2 regions of the Methylobacterium sp. A49B genome follow, and region 2 is predicted to be linked to the other one. Evidence: predicted binding sites of a transcription regulator. Region 2 holds the regulator's gene; the other holds the start of a gene.
What was found. The regulator LexA, encoded in region 2, represses DNA repair genes until DNA is damaged. The targets are predictions, from matches to a motif close to TGTTCNNNNTGTGTTCNG.
Positions count from the first base shown of each region.

Region 1: the regulator LexA is predicted to act here: its motif matches at 2,996-3,013, upstream of ACLBX9_RS19815 (type IA DNA topoisomerase).

Region 1 is NZ_JBKFBO010000112.1:166,806-172,898, forward strand. It holds gene ACLBX9_RS19815 (type IA DNA topoisomerase) at 573-2,957, opposite strand; gene ACLBX9_RS19820 (hypothetical protein) at 3,474-3,797, shown strand; cobalamin riboswitch at 3,916-4,113, shown strand; gene ACLBX9_RS19825 (TonB-dependent receptor) at 4,222-6,093, shown strand, end outside.
Region 2 is NZ_JBKFBO010000043.1:23,089-29,181, reverse strand. It holds gene gltX (glutamate--tRNA ligase) at 1-327, opposite strand, end outside; gene ACLBX9_RS03370 (ComEC/Rec2 family competence protein) at 495-2,777, shown strand; gene lexA (transcriptional repressor LexA) at 2,771-3,496, opposite strand; gene ACLBX9_RS03360 (hypothetical protein) at 3,732-4,202, shown strand; gene ACLBX9_RS03355 (hypothetical protein) at 4,241-4,456, opposite strand; gene ACLBX9_RS03350 (NRAMP family divalent metal transporter) at 4,537-5,778, shown strand; gene fae (formaldehyde-activating enzyme) at 5,841-6,093, shown strand, end outside.

The DNA of each region.
Region 1 (6,093 bases), on a different contig from region 2:
GCTTCCGTTCTGGTCGACCGCCTCCAGCCGCGAAGGTTCGGTCGTGCCCAGGACCCGGTCGATCTCGACTTCAACGGTGATGCAACGGTGAATCCGTCACGGGTGAACCGGCCGGACAGCGGCGAATGCTCAAGGTCGTGATCCGCGTCCATCACCGGAGCCGGCCCGTTCTCACCCTCCTCCGGAGCCTGATGGCCACGGTCGTTGCCAGGTCGAAGGGCGATCAGGAGGTCAGGTGCTCGCGCGCCCGTCGCAGCGCCCGCAGACGTTTCGTCCGCTCATCTTGTGCCTGTCGCTCGGCTTCGATCTCCGCCCAGACCTCGCTCGAGGATGACTCGCGGATCTCGGCTTTGAGCTGAAGGCTCGTGCGGTCGGCGTAGCGGGAAGTCGGAAAGTGAGACATGCACCCTCTTCGTTGGCCAGCGTCGGGTCGAGATAGGGCGCTAATCCGCGGCGTCGCATCGCTACGACCACAGAGGCCACGATACCGGGGCCGGTTGAAGACGAGCACGATGAGTCATCCGCGGCGTCAGGATGGATGACAGGTCCGTCGTAGCACCCCGCCGGTCGCGTCAGGCTCGACGTCGTGCGGCGGCCTGCCTCGGCGCCTGTGCCGCCCTGCCCCGCCGATTGCCGCGTCCACCGGGCACCTTGGCCTGCGCTGCGCCAGGGGCCGACGGTTCCGCTCCACGCTGCGGCCGCGCGGCGTGCGCGTCGAGGAAGCGCCGACAGGCGTCAAAGTCCGTCTCGCACTCCGATGGGCATGGAATGCCTCGCTGCTCGGCCAGACTGCGTGCGTAACCGCGCATCGCCGCGCTCGGGGTCCGGCGGTCGCCGGATTGTCCGGTATTCCCCTCCCGAGGCGGGCGCGGCCCGGCATGGGTGTCGAGAAAAGCCCGGCAGACGCTGATGCTGCTCTTGCAGCCGCGCGGCAGCGTCACGCCCCTCCGCTCGGCCAAGCTCACCGCGAACGACACCATAGCCGGCGTCGGCGGCCGATCGTCCGCCCGACTTGGCGGGATCAGGCTCGGATCGAGGCTGACGACGGGCGAGCTTGAGATCGCGGCGATCAGCTCGTCGAGGCGCGCGCGCGTGCGCTGCCGGAAGGCGTCGGCGCGCTCGATGGCCTCGGCCCGCGTGGTCGCGCGACCGATCTCGGCCAGTTCCGCCTCGAACAGGGCGCGTCCGACCGGGTCGCCATAGGCCGGGAACACGCGTCGCACCGCGGCCATGAAGGCCAGCCCGACCTCGGTCACTTCGATGGCCGGATCCTTGCCGTTGGCCAGCGTGATGTAGCGGCTCTTCAGGAGCTTGGGTAGGATCGTGTCGCGGGTGGCGGCCGTGCCGAGGCCCTTGGGTTCGTTCGGGTTGACCGGGTTCTCCAGGGCGCGCTTGACCGCCGGATCATCGATCTGGTCGATCAGCCGGCCCATCACCACCGGCAACTCGCCGCGGGTGATCCGCCGCGGCGGCTCGGTCATCGCGGTGGCGACATCCGCGCCCGCGGCCGATGCACCCTCCCCGTCGTTCACGAGTGGCAGGCGTGCGGACGTGGCCTCGGCCTCGCGCTTGGCCTTGCCGGGCACGACGTCCGCTTCGAGTTCGGCCTCGCTGCCGTAGATCGCACGCCAGCCCGGGGCGCGGATGACGCTGCCTGAAACGGCAAACCGCTTCGCGCCCAGCGGCGTCCCGACCTCGGCCGTGACGGTCGTTCGGGCGTCGATGCCGTCGGGCAGGTGGGCGGCGAGAAAGGCCTTCGCGACGAGTTCCCACAACCGGAACTGGTCGGCCGAAAGCCGGCTGCGCTCCGGCACCTTGCGCAGGGGCACGATGGCATGGTGCTCGCCCGGGTCCTTGACGTAGTGCCCCTTCGCCCCGCGTCGGATCAGGGGCACCTCGCCTCCCGGACTGACGTCGCGCATGTCGGTCAGCACGGTCGCGATGGCGGCGACGATCGCGGCGGCATCACCCGCCTGCCCGTCCGGCAGGTACTCGGACTCCGTGCGCGGGTAGCTGAGGTAACCCTGGTCGTACAGCTCCTGAGCGAGCCCTGCCGTGTGCTGCGGGTCCCAGCCGAACCGCTTGGCGCAGCGCCGCGCCAGGGTGTCCTTGGAGAACAGACGAGGGGGCGCGCGGCGCACGTCCTTGTGCGCGACCGCCAGGGGGCCCGACCAGGTCGTGGCCGCCTGCCGGATCGTCTCGGCGATGGCCGCGTCGAAGATCCGATCCTTGGGGGCGTGCCACAGCGTCAGTTCGGCACCGGATTGCGTGCTCAGGTGCAGGGCGACCTTGAAGAAGTCCTGCGGCACGAAGGAGCGGATGCGCGCCTCCAGGTCGGCCAGAATGGCGAGGGTGGGCGTCTGCACGCCACCGAAGCGCCAGGGTTCCCGGAACTCGGGCGGGCGCAGGCGCAGCGAGATGGCCCGGGTGCCGTTCAGCCCGAGGTGGTAGTCCTCGTACTGCCTGCACAGCGCTTCGAGGTAGGCGGCGTAGTCGCGCTCGCCCGAGCCGACCTCCTTGGCCAGGGCCGCGAAGGCGCGCCGGATCGAGACATCGTCGAGCGCGCCGAGCTTGATCCGGTCGACGCGGCCACGCCAGCCGAGGTGCTCCAGCACCTCCCAGGCGATCATGGAACCCTCGCGCCCGGGATCGGTCGCGATGATCACGCGCTCGACGCCGCTCAGCGCCTGCCGGATGGCGGCGATCTTCGGCTCGTGCGATTGCCCGGACCGGTTCGTGCCGCAACTGACCGGGATCGTGGCGAGCGTGATGGGCAGCGCGTCGAAGCGCCAGGGCTTCCACTCGGGTCGGATACTGCCTGGCTCTTCGGCGGACAGCAGGTGCCCCTCGGCGGCCACGCAGACGGTGTTCGGTGAGCGGAAGAAGCGCTGCAGCTGCCGCATCGCCGAGGGTTTCTCGAAGAAGAACAGCGTGCGGCCGGAACGTGAAGGTGACATGTCGCTGCCCACGGTAGCGCCCGCCGCGCCCGACCACGAGTTCACATTTTGTTCCATAGCGGCCTCGCATGCAACCGGCTCGGCTCGAGAACGTCGCGGCGCGATCTCGGTCAGCGCACCGCGTGCAAGGAAAGACAGGTGGCTGTCCGGTTTGCGGCCGCAAGCGGCCCGTCCGTTTCCAGACTCAGCTGGTGGAGAAGCGGACGGTCGCCACTCTCAATCTCATCGCCTGGGGTGGCGACGACAGAGCCTTCGTGCGGTCTTGAGCGCTCACGCTGCTCGGGAGCATGGGTTCCGCCGCTGGTTGCACGGTTGTCCGTCCGCTCGAACCGGCCGGGCGGCAATGACCGAAGACGACGACAGTGATCGCCCTGGCGCATCCGGGCCCGCGCACGTCGACGACCTGTCTGGCAGGGAAGCCGCGCGCCGCGTTCGGCCATTCGTCGCACCGGGCGACCTCACCGAACTGTGGCGGCTGTGGGCCGTTGCCGCGTGACCAGCACAGATGAGGTCACGATGTCGAATCCCGCGAAGGGTCAGTCCGGTGACGGCCAGCACCATGCGACGCGGAGCGCACAGGAGCAGAAGACGGCCGAGGTCCAAGCGGCCGGAAGCGCCAAGGCCGATGCCGGCCATCCTGTGGTGATGGAGGGTGGGAAAGCCGAGACGCCGACGGAGGGCAGAGGCCATCCGAAATCGGCCGCGTCCAACGCACCGTCCGGCGCAACCAGCGACGCCGCCACGAGCATGGCGACGGCGGGCAAGGCCGAGAAGGAAGCCGCGGCGGCGGCAGGTGCCGACAAGGATCAGCACGGTCGCGGGCATCGCAAGGCTGAATAGCGGGACCGCACGCAGCGGGAGCGGCCGGCCACTCCCACAAGGCGCGCTCCCGAACGCAGCCAAAAGGGCACACGTCACAGGAACGCGCTCTGTCGCGTTGACGGAGCTTTGGCCGATCACCTAGCCTGACTGTGACGGTTCCCCTCGGGGATCAAAAGGGAACGCGGTGAGGGGTTCGCCCCGAAGCCGCGGCTGCCCCCGCAACTGTGAGCGGCGAGCCCAGCACCACCGCGTCACTGGATGAGACCCATCCGGGAAGACGGTGCGAGGGCGGCGACCCGCGAGCCAGGAGACCTGCCGTCAGCCGTGGTCACACGCGAAACGCGCCGGGCGGGGTGTCCTGGTGGGTGTCGAGACAGCCGCGCTGACGCGGTTGTCTCGGACTTGTTCGCGGTGACGTGCCACTGCCGTTGCCGAGGCTCCCGTGTTCCACCGTCAAACCGGCCGAAGGCTCTCGACCTTGTCGGGCCTCGGCCTCGCCGCACTCGCATCAGCGGCTGTAGCCCAGGACCGATCCACGTCGCGTGCGGCGACCACCGAGGCAACGCTGGAGGAGATCTCGGTCACGGCGGAGACCGCCGCGGCCACGGCTCCGCAAGCCGGTCCGTCCGCGAGCGCAGGCTATGTCGGAGGCACGACCGGCATCGGCGGGATCAGCACACCGGTGGACTCCGCCAGTTCCGGCGTCATCACGGGTGCGCAGGTCAACAGCCGCCCCGTGACCCGCCCCGGCGAGGTGCTGGAGGCGGTGCCGGGGCTGATCGTCACGCAGCACTCGGGCGAGGGCAAAGCCAATCAGTTCTTCCTGCGCGGCTTCAACCTCGACCACGGCACCGACATCGCGCTGTTCCTCGACGGCATGCCGCTCAACATGCGCACCCACGCCCACGGCCAGGGCTACGCCGACATCAACTTCCTCATCCCCGAGCTTGTCGGTGCCGTGGAGTTCCACAAGGGGCCGTATTTCGTGCGCGACGGCGATTTCGCATCCGCGGGCTCGGTGCGGATCGATTACCTCGACGCGACACCCAGGAACGTCGCCCTGACGTCGATCGGCAGCTTCGGCTACAAGCGCGCCCTGTCGATCACCACCGTGCCACTGGGCGAGGGCAACCTGCTCCTGGCTGGCGAGGCGCAGGTCTATGACGGCCCGTGGGTCGTCCCGGACGCGCTGCGCAAGATCAACGGGGTGGCCCGCTACAGCCAGGGCACACCGCTCGACGGATTCTCGATCACCGGCATGGCCTACGCAGCCCGGTGGACGGCGACCAACCAGATCCCCGAGCGCGCCGTCGTCGCTGGCCTCATCAGCCGCTACGACACGATCAATCCCGCGGATGGCGGAGACACCTCGCGCTTCTCGCTCTCGGGCAAGTTCAGTGCGACGGACGATACGGGCGTGACGCGGGCCTCGGCCTACATCATCCGGTCCCAGTTGAACCTGTTCAACGATTTCACCTACTTCCTCAACGACCCGGTCAATGGCGACCAGTTCCACCAGCTCGATCAACGCATTATCGGCGGCGGCGAGGCCCTGCACATCTTCCAGGGCGACCTGTTCGGGCGCCCGATGGAGAATGAGATCGGCGTGCAGACGCGGACCGACTCGATCCGGGTCGGTCTGTTCAACACCACGAACCGGCAGTACCGTTCCGGGGTGCTCGACGATCGCGTGCTGGAGACGAGCGGGGCCTTCTACTTCGACAACCGAGTCCGCTGGACCGATTGGCTGCGCACCTCGATCGGCTTCCGCGCGGACGGCTACTCCGCCAGCGTCGTCTCGGACACGCCGGCCAATTCCGGCCAAGCGCGGGACGGCATCGTCAACCCGAAGCTCGGCCTGACGCTCGGGCCGTGGTTCGACACCGAACTCTACGTGAATTACGGCGGCGGCTTCCACTCGAACGACGTGCGCGGCGTGACCGCCACCGTCGACCCGACGTCGTCGCTGTTCAACACCACCCGCTCGCCGTTCCTGGTGCCGTCCACGGGCTACGAGGTCGGGCTGCGCAACCGCTCCATCGCCGGTCTGGAGACGAGCCTCGCCCTGTTCCGGCTCGACTTCGCCTCGGAGAACCTGTTCCAGGGCGACACCGGCACGACGGAGCCGAGTCGCCCGACCCGGCGCTTCGGTGTCGAGTGGACGAACCGCTACGCCGTAACGCCCTGGCTGTCGCTGGAGGGGGATCTGACGATCACCAACGCCCGGTTCTCGGACTACGATCCGGTCGGCAACCGCGTGCCCGAGGCGCCCACCACCATCGCCTCGGCGGGCGTCACCTTCGGCGAGCCGCTC
Region 2 (6,093 bases):
CTGCGCGAGTTCCTCGGCGGTGGCGTAACAATGATAGGCGCGGCCGGCAGCCAGCAGCGCCTCGGCCACCGCCCGGTGGCGCTCGGCGCGGGCGAACTGGAACACCACGTCGCCGTCCCAGTCGAGGCCGAGCCAGGTGAGCCCGTCGAGGATCGCGTCGATCGCGCCCTTCGTGGAGCGCTCCCGGTCGGTGTCCTCGATGCGCAGCAGCATCCGGCCGCCCGTGTGGCGGGCGTAGAGCCAGTTGAACAGGGCCGTGCGGGCCCCGCCGATGTGGAGGTAGCCGGTGGGCGAGGGGGCGAAGCGCGTGACGACGGCTGAGGACATCGGTCCGGTATGTTCGGGGGCGGGGCGCGGGGATGGAGCGGCGAGGGGCTCGACAGGGCGCCCGTAGCACGAAGTGCCGCCTGTAGCACGGGTCGGCGGATGGGTTAAGAATCGGCCGGAGAATCGCCGGCCGACGACGACAGGTCGCGCGGATCGGGGCGGCGGCAATGCGGCGGATCGGCGCGAGGCAGGCGGGGGGTGCCCTTGCGCTCGCCGGCCCGCGCGCGCTCGCCCCTCCGGCGGTCCGCCGCTGGGTGGCGGAGGGGCTCGGCCGGGAAGCCGAGCAGCGGCGCCTGTTCCCCTGGCTGGCGGTGGCCTTCGGCGCGGGGATCCTGGTCTACTTCGCGGCGGCCGACGGGACGCCGATCTTGGCCGCGCCGCTGGTGGGGGCGGCTCTGGCCCTGGTGCCGGTGCCGTTCCTGGGCGCGCGGCCCGTGGCCCTGGCGCTGGCCCTCGCGGCGGCGGCCGGGTTCCTCGGCTTCGCGGCGGCCACGTGGCGGGTCACCCAGGTGGCCGCCCCGATCCTCACCCGGACCACCATCGGCCCCCTCGTCGGGATGGTCGAGGCGCTGGACGAGCGCGAGGTCGGCGCCCGGCTGGTGATCCGCGTGGAGAGCTTCGCCGGGCTCGCGCCGGAGGCGCGGCCGGTCCATGTCCGGGTGTCGTTCCGCAGGACGCCGATCCCGCGACCCGGGGACGTCATCGCCGCAACCGCCCGGCTGCTGCCGCCGCCGGAGGCCGCCCGGCCCGGCGGCTACGACTTTGCCCGGGACGCGTATTTCCAGGGTCTCGGCGCCGTGGGCTCGCTGGTCGGAGCGGTCACGGTCCGCGCGCCCGCGGAGCCGCCGCCCCTGCGCCTGCGGCTCGCCGCGACGCTGGACGCGGCCCGCAACGCGTTGACCCGCCGGATCGCGGAGGCCGAGGGCGGGCAGGCGGGGGCGGTCGCGGCGGCCCTGGTGACGGGCAAGCGCGGGCTGATCGGGCCGGCGACCAACGACGCGCTGCGCGCCGCCGGCATCTACCACGTGGTGTCGATCTCCGGGCTCCACATGGTGCTGGCCGCCGGCGTGGTGTTTTGGCTGGTCCGGGCGGCCCTCGCCCTGGTGCCGTACTGCGCCCTGGTCTGGCCGATCAAGAAGATCGCGGCCGGCTTCGCCATGGTGGGCGTGACCGCCTACTGCGCCTTCTCGGGGTGGGACATCGCCGCCGAGCGCTCGCTGATCATGACCCTGATCATGCTGGGCGCGATCCTGGCGGACCGGCCGGCCCTGTCGATGCGCAACCTCGCGCTGGCCGCGCTGATCGCGCTCGCCCGCGAGCCGGAGGGCCTGCTCGGCCCGAGCTTCCAGATGTCATTCGGCGCGGTGGCCGGGCTGATCGCCTGCGCGCGCCTGATCGACGGCCGGCTGTTCGTGCGCCCCGGGGTGGGTCGGGTGGGGCGCCTCGTGGGCAGCGGCCTCTCGGCGGTCACCGGGACCCTGGCCACGACCCTGGTGGCGCAGGTCGCCACCGCGCCCTTCGCCACCTACCACTTCCAGACCGTGCAGCCCTTCGGGCTCGTCGGCAACGCCCTGACGCTGCCCCTCGTCTCCCTGGTGGTGATGCCCGCCGCGGTCCTCGGGATCCTGGCCTATCCCTTCGCCCTCGACCGGCCGGTCTGGTGGCTGATGGGTCAGGCGGTGGGGGGCATGCTGGCGATTTCCGAGTGGATCGCCGGGTTCGAGCGCGCCACCCTCGTGCTGCCGGCCTTCGGAACCGCAGCGCTGACCCTGCTGACCGCAAGCCTGCTGCTGGCGACGCTCCCGGTCTCGCGCCTGCGCTGGCTCGCCGGGCCGCCCCTCCTGCTGGGGCTCTGGCTCACCGCGCTGCCGGACCGCTACGACGTCTACGTCGACCGGCAGGGCGGCGGCGCGGCGGTGCGGGGGCCGGACGGCCGCCTCGCCGCCCTGGGCAGCCCCTCCGGCTTCGTGCTGGAACAGTGGCTGAAGGCGGACGGCGACGGGCGGCGCCCCGGCGCGCTGGTCACGCCGTCCGGAAGCGGGCGCTGCGACCGGCTCGGATGCACCGCGCGCCTGCCGGATGGGCGGGCGGTCGCGCTGGTCCGGGATCGCCGCGCCTTCCCGGAGGATTGCGCCCGGGCCGCGGTGCTGATCACCGGCCTCGCGGCGCCCCCGACCTGCACGGGGCCCCTCGTGATCGACCGGCATGTCCTGGCGGATCACGGAGCCGTGGCGCTCCGGGCCGAACCCGGCGGGTTCACCGCGCGCTACGCCCGGACCGGTGATCGCGGCCTGCCGTGGCGACCGCACCGGGACACGAAGCCGGCACCGCCGATGACCGCCGCAGTCGACAGCAGTCGCGCCATGGAGGAGCCTGCGGCCCCGGCTGAGGCCGACGGATCAAGCGGCGGGGACGCGCCCGGCGACGCGCCCGCCGAACCGCTTCAGTAGCGGCGGACGAGACTCACGAGGCGGCCCTGGATCTGGACCCGGTCGGGCCCGAGGACGCGGGTCTCGTAGGCCGGGTTGGCGGCCTCCAGGGCGATCGAGGAGCCGCGGCGGCGCAGGCGCTTGAGCGTCGCCTCCTCGTCGTCGATCAGGGCCACGATGATGTCGCCCGTGTTGGCGGTGTCCTGCTTGCGGATCACCACGAGGTCGCCGTCGAGGATGCCGGCCTCGACCATCGAATCACCGCGCACCTCCAGGGCGTAGTGCTCGCCGCCGGCCAGGAAGTCCGGCGACAGGGTGATGGCATGGCTCTGGTTCTGGATCGCCGAGACCGGCGTGCCGGCCGCGATCCGGCCCATGACGGGGATCGACACCGCCCGTCCGGCCTCGTCGATCATGCGGGCATTGGCGGGCAGCGGCGGCTGCTTGGACTTGCCACCCTCCACCACGCTCGGGGTGAACCGGCGGGGCTCGGCGGGCGCCTGGGCCGCGGCCGCCTGCGTCAGGCTCTCGGGGATGCGGATCACCTCGATGGCGCGCGCCCGATTCGGCAGGCGCCGGAGGAAGCCGCGCTCCTCGAGGGCCGTGATCAGCCGGTGGATGCCCGACTTCGACTTCAGGTCGAGGGCGTCCTTCATCTCGTCGAAGGACGGCGGGACGCCGCATTCCTGCATGCGGTTCTGGATGAAGCGCAGGAGGTCCAGCTGCTTGCGCGTGAGCATCGACGGGGGCCTCGCGGCTTGAGGGACCGCCTCGTGGCGGCCACAGAAACAAATCACGAACACGTTAAACGTTCCGCAAGTGTTCCGCAAGAGAGATATGGCCACGCTTGCGTGCGCGGCGGTTCCTGCCGGGGAGAAACGCATTGACGGCGCAAGCGGAGCCGTTTCAATGCGTCCAGCCGGCCGTCCGGGGATAAGCCCGGGGCGCGGCGTGGATCGGGCTGGGATGACGAGGATGCGACGACCCGCAGCTCTGCTGCCCCTCGGCGTGGTGACCCTCGGCGTGGTGACCCTCGGCCTGGCGCTCGCCGGCTGCACGACCGGGTTCTCCTACATCTCCCGGAACTACGTCGCGCTGACGCCGCAGGTGGTGACGATCGGCTGCAAGGAGCCCTACGAGGTCTACGACAACCGGCAAGTGCGCCGGATGCTGATCGTCTCGAACGCCCTGCGGGAATATGCCGGCTGCAACCTAAGCGAGGTCCGGATCGATCCCGAGCCCGAGGCGACGCGGGTGAAGCGCTTCCGGACCGCGGCCCGGGCCTATCTCGACGAGACCGTGCGCGAGGATTGCCGGATCACCGGCGAGACCGTGTTCGATCCGCTGAAGACAGAGTTCGCCTACGCGTGCGACGCGCCGATCGAGAAGCGCGGCACGGTGGTTCCGCGGCTTCCGGGCCGCAATCCGGGCCTGATCCTGCGCTGAACCGCGGGCCCGGCGCCCGCACCCGTCAGGTCCCCGGCTCAGGTCCCCGGCTTGGGGAAGGTGCGCTCGGTCGCGTCCCCAGCCGCCGCCAGCAGCGCGCGGGCGAAGGCGCGGGCCTCCGCCCGGTCCAGGGTGATGGCGGCGGTGACCGGCGCGCCGCCGAGATCGGACAGGGCGAGTTCCAGGCGCACCCCGTCGGGCACGGCGCTCGCCTGAAGGCTCCAGCCGGAACCCCGATCCGTGCTCTCCGCCATCTCAATTCCTCCCGCGGGCTCCCGGGAAAACGCCGCAGGCGTCCGCCGGAACTGCCGCCGCCCGGGACTGTTCCCGAGCCGTGCCCAGCGCTTCCCTGCCCCGCCTGTCCGCGTTCCTCAAGGCCGCGGGCCCGGGACTGGTCGTGATGCTCGCCGATACGGATGTCGGCAGCCTGATCACGGCGGCCCAGAGCGGCGCGCGCTGGGGCTACTCGCTGCTGCTCCTGCAGATCCTGCTGGTGCCGATCCTCTACGTCGTCCAGGAGCTGACGGTCCGGCTCGGGACCGCCACGGGCCGCGGCCATGGCGAGCTGATCCGGACGCATTACGGACCGGTCTGGGCCTGGATCTCCTACGGCGGCCTCGTGGTCGCGGGAATCGGCGCCATCGTGACTGAGTTCTCCGGGATCGCCGGGATCGGCGACCTGTTCGGGGTTCCGCGGCTCGTGAGTCTCGGGCTGCCGGCGACCCTGCTCCTCGGGCTGGTCTTCACCGGCAGCTACCGGCGCGTCGAGGTGGTGGCGATCGCGGTCGGCCTGTTCGAGCTGGTCTTCGTCGGGCTGGCGATCGCGGCGCGGCCGGACGTGCCGGAGATCGTCGCCTCCTTCGGGCACATCCCGCTGGGTGACGGGCAATACCGGGTGCTGATCGCCGCCAATATCGGCGCGGTGATCATGCCGTGGATGATCTTCTACCAGCAGTCGGCCATCGTCGACAAAGGCCTCGGCTGGGACCATGCGCGCCGCTCGCGGCTCGACACCCTGGTGGGCGCGGTGATCTCGCAATGCGTGATGGGCGCGATCCTGATCGCGGCCGCCGCCACGATCGGCAAGTCCGGTCAGGGCAGCGCGAAGGGACTGGAGACCGTGGGCGACCTCGCGGGCGCCTTCACCCCGGCCCTCGGGCCCTGGCTCGGGCAGGTGGTGTTCGGGGTCGGCATCATCGCGGCGGCCTTCGTGGCTTTGAACGTCGTGGCCCTGGCGCTGGCCTGGGGCTTCGGCGACGTGACCGGCCGGCCGCACTCCCTCGGGCAGTCGCCCCGGGAGGCGCCGGCCTTCTACGGCGCCTTCGCGCTGGCGGTCGCCGCGGGGGCGGTGGCCGTGCAGCTCGTGCCGAACCTCGTGGCGCTCAACATCGCGGTCGAGGTCATGAACGCCCTGCTCCTGCCCCTGGCGCTCGGCCTGCTGATCCTGCTGGCCACGCGCGTCCTGCCGGAGGGGCAGCGCGTGGCCGGGGCCTACAGGTGGGTCGTCTACGCCGTGTCGGGGATCACGATCGCCTTCGCGATGATCGGCGTGCTCGACGGGGTCGGCCTGCTCTGACGCGATTGACGCGAGCCCTCCGATGATGTCTCCCGCGGGCTCCGATCAGGTGGAGTTCGAACATGCAAGAGATCTGGTTCCGCACGGGCGAGGCCACGGTGCTGGCGGCCGAGGGCCAGTACACAGACGCCATGCCGGAGGTGCTGATCGGCTCGGTGCGCGGTCCGGTCGGTCAGGCCTTCGCGTCGATGATGGGGCAGGTCCAGGGCCACACGCGGATGTTCGTGGTCCGCGACCTCAACCAGCTCGTGCGCCCCGCCACGATGATGACCACCAAGGTCACGATCCACACGGCCGAGTATGCCGAGCTCCTCG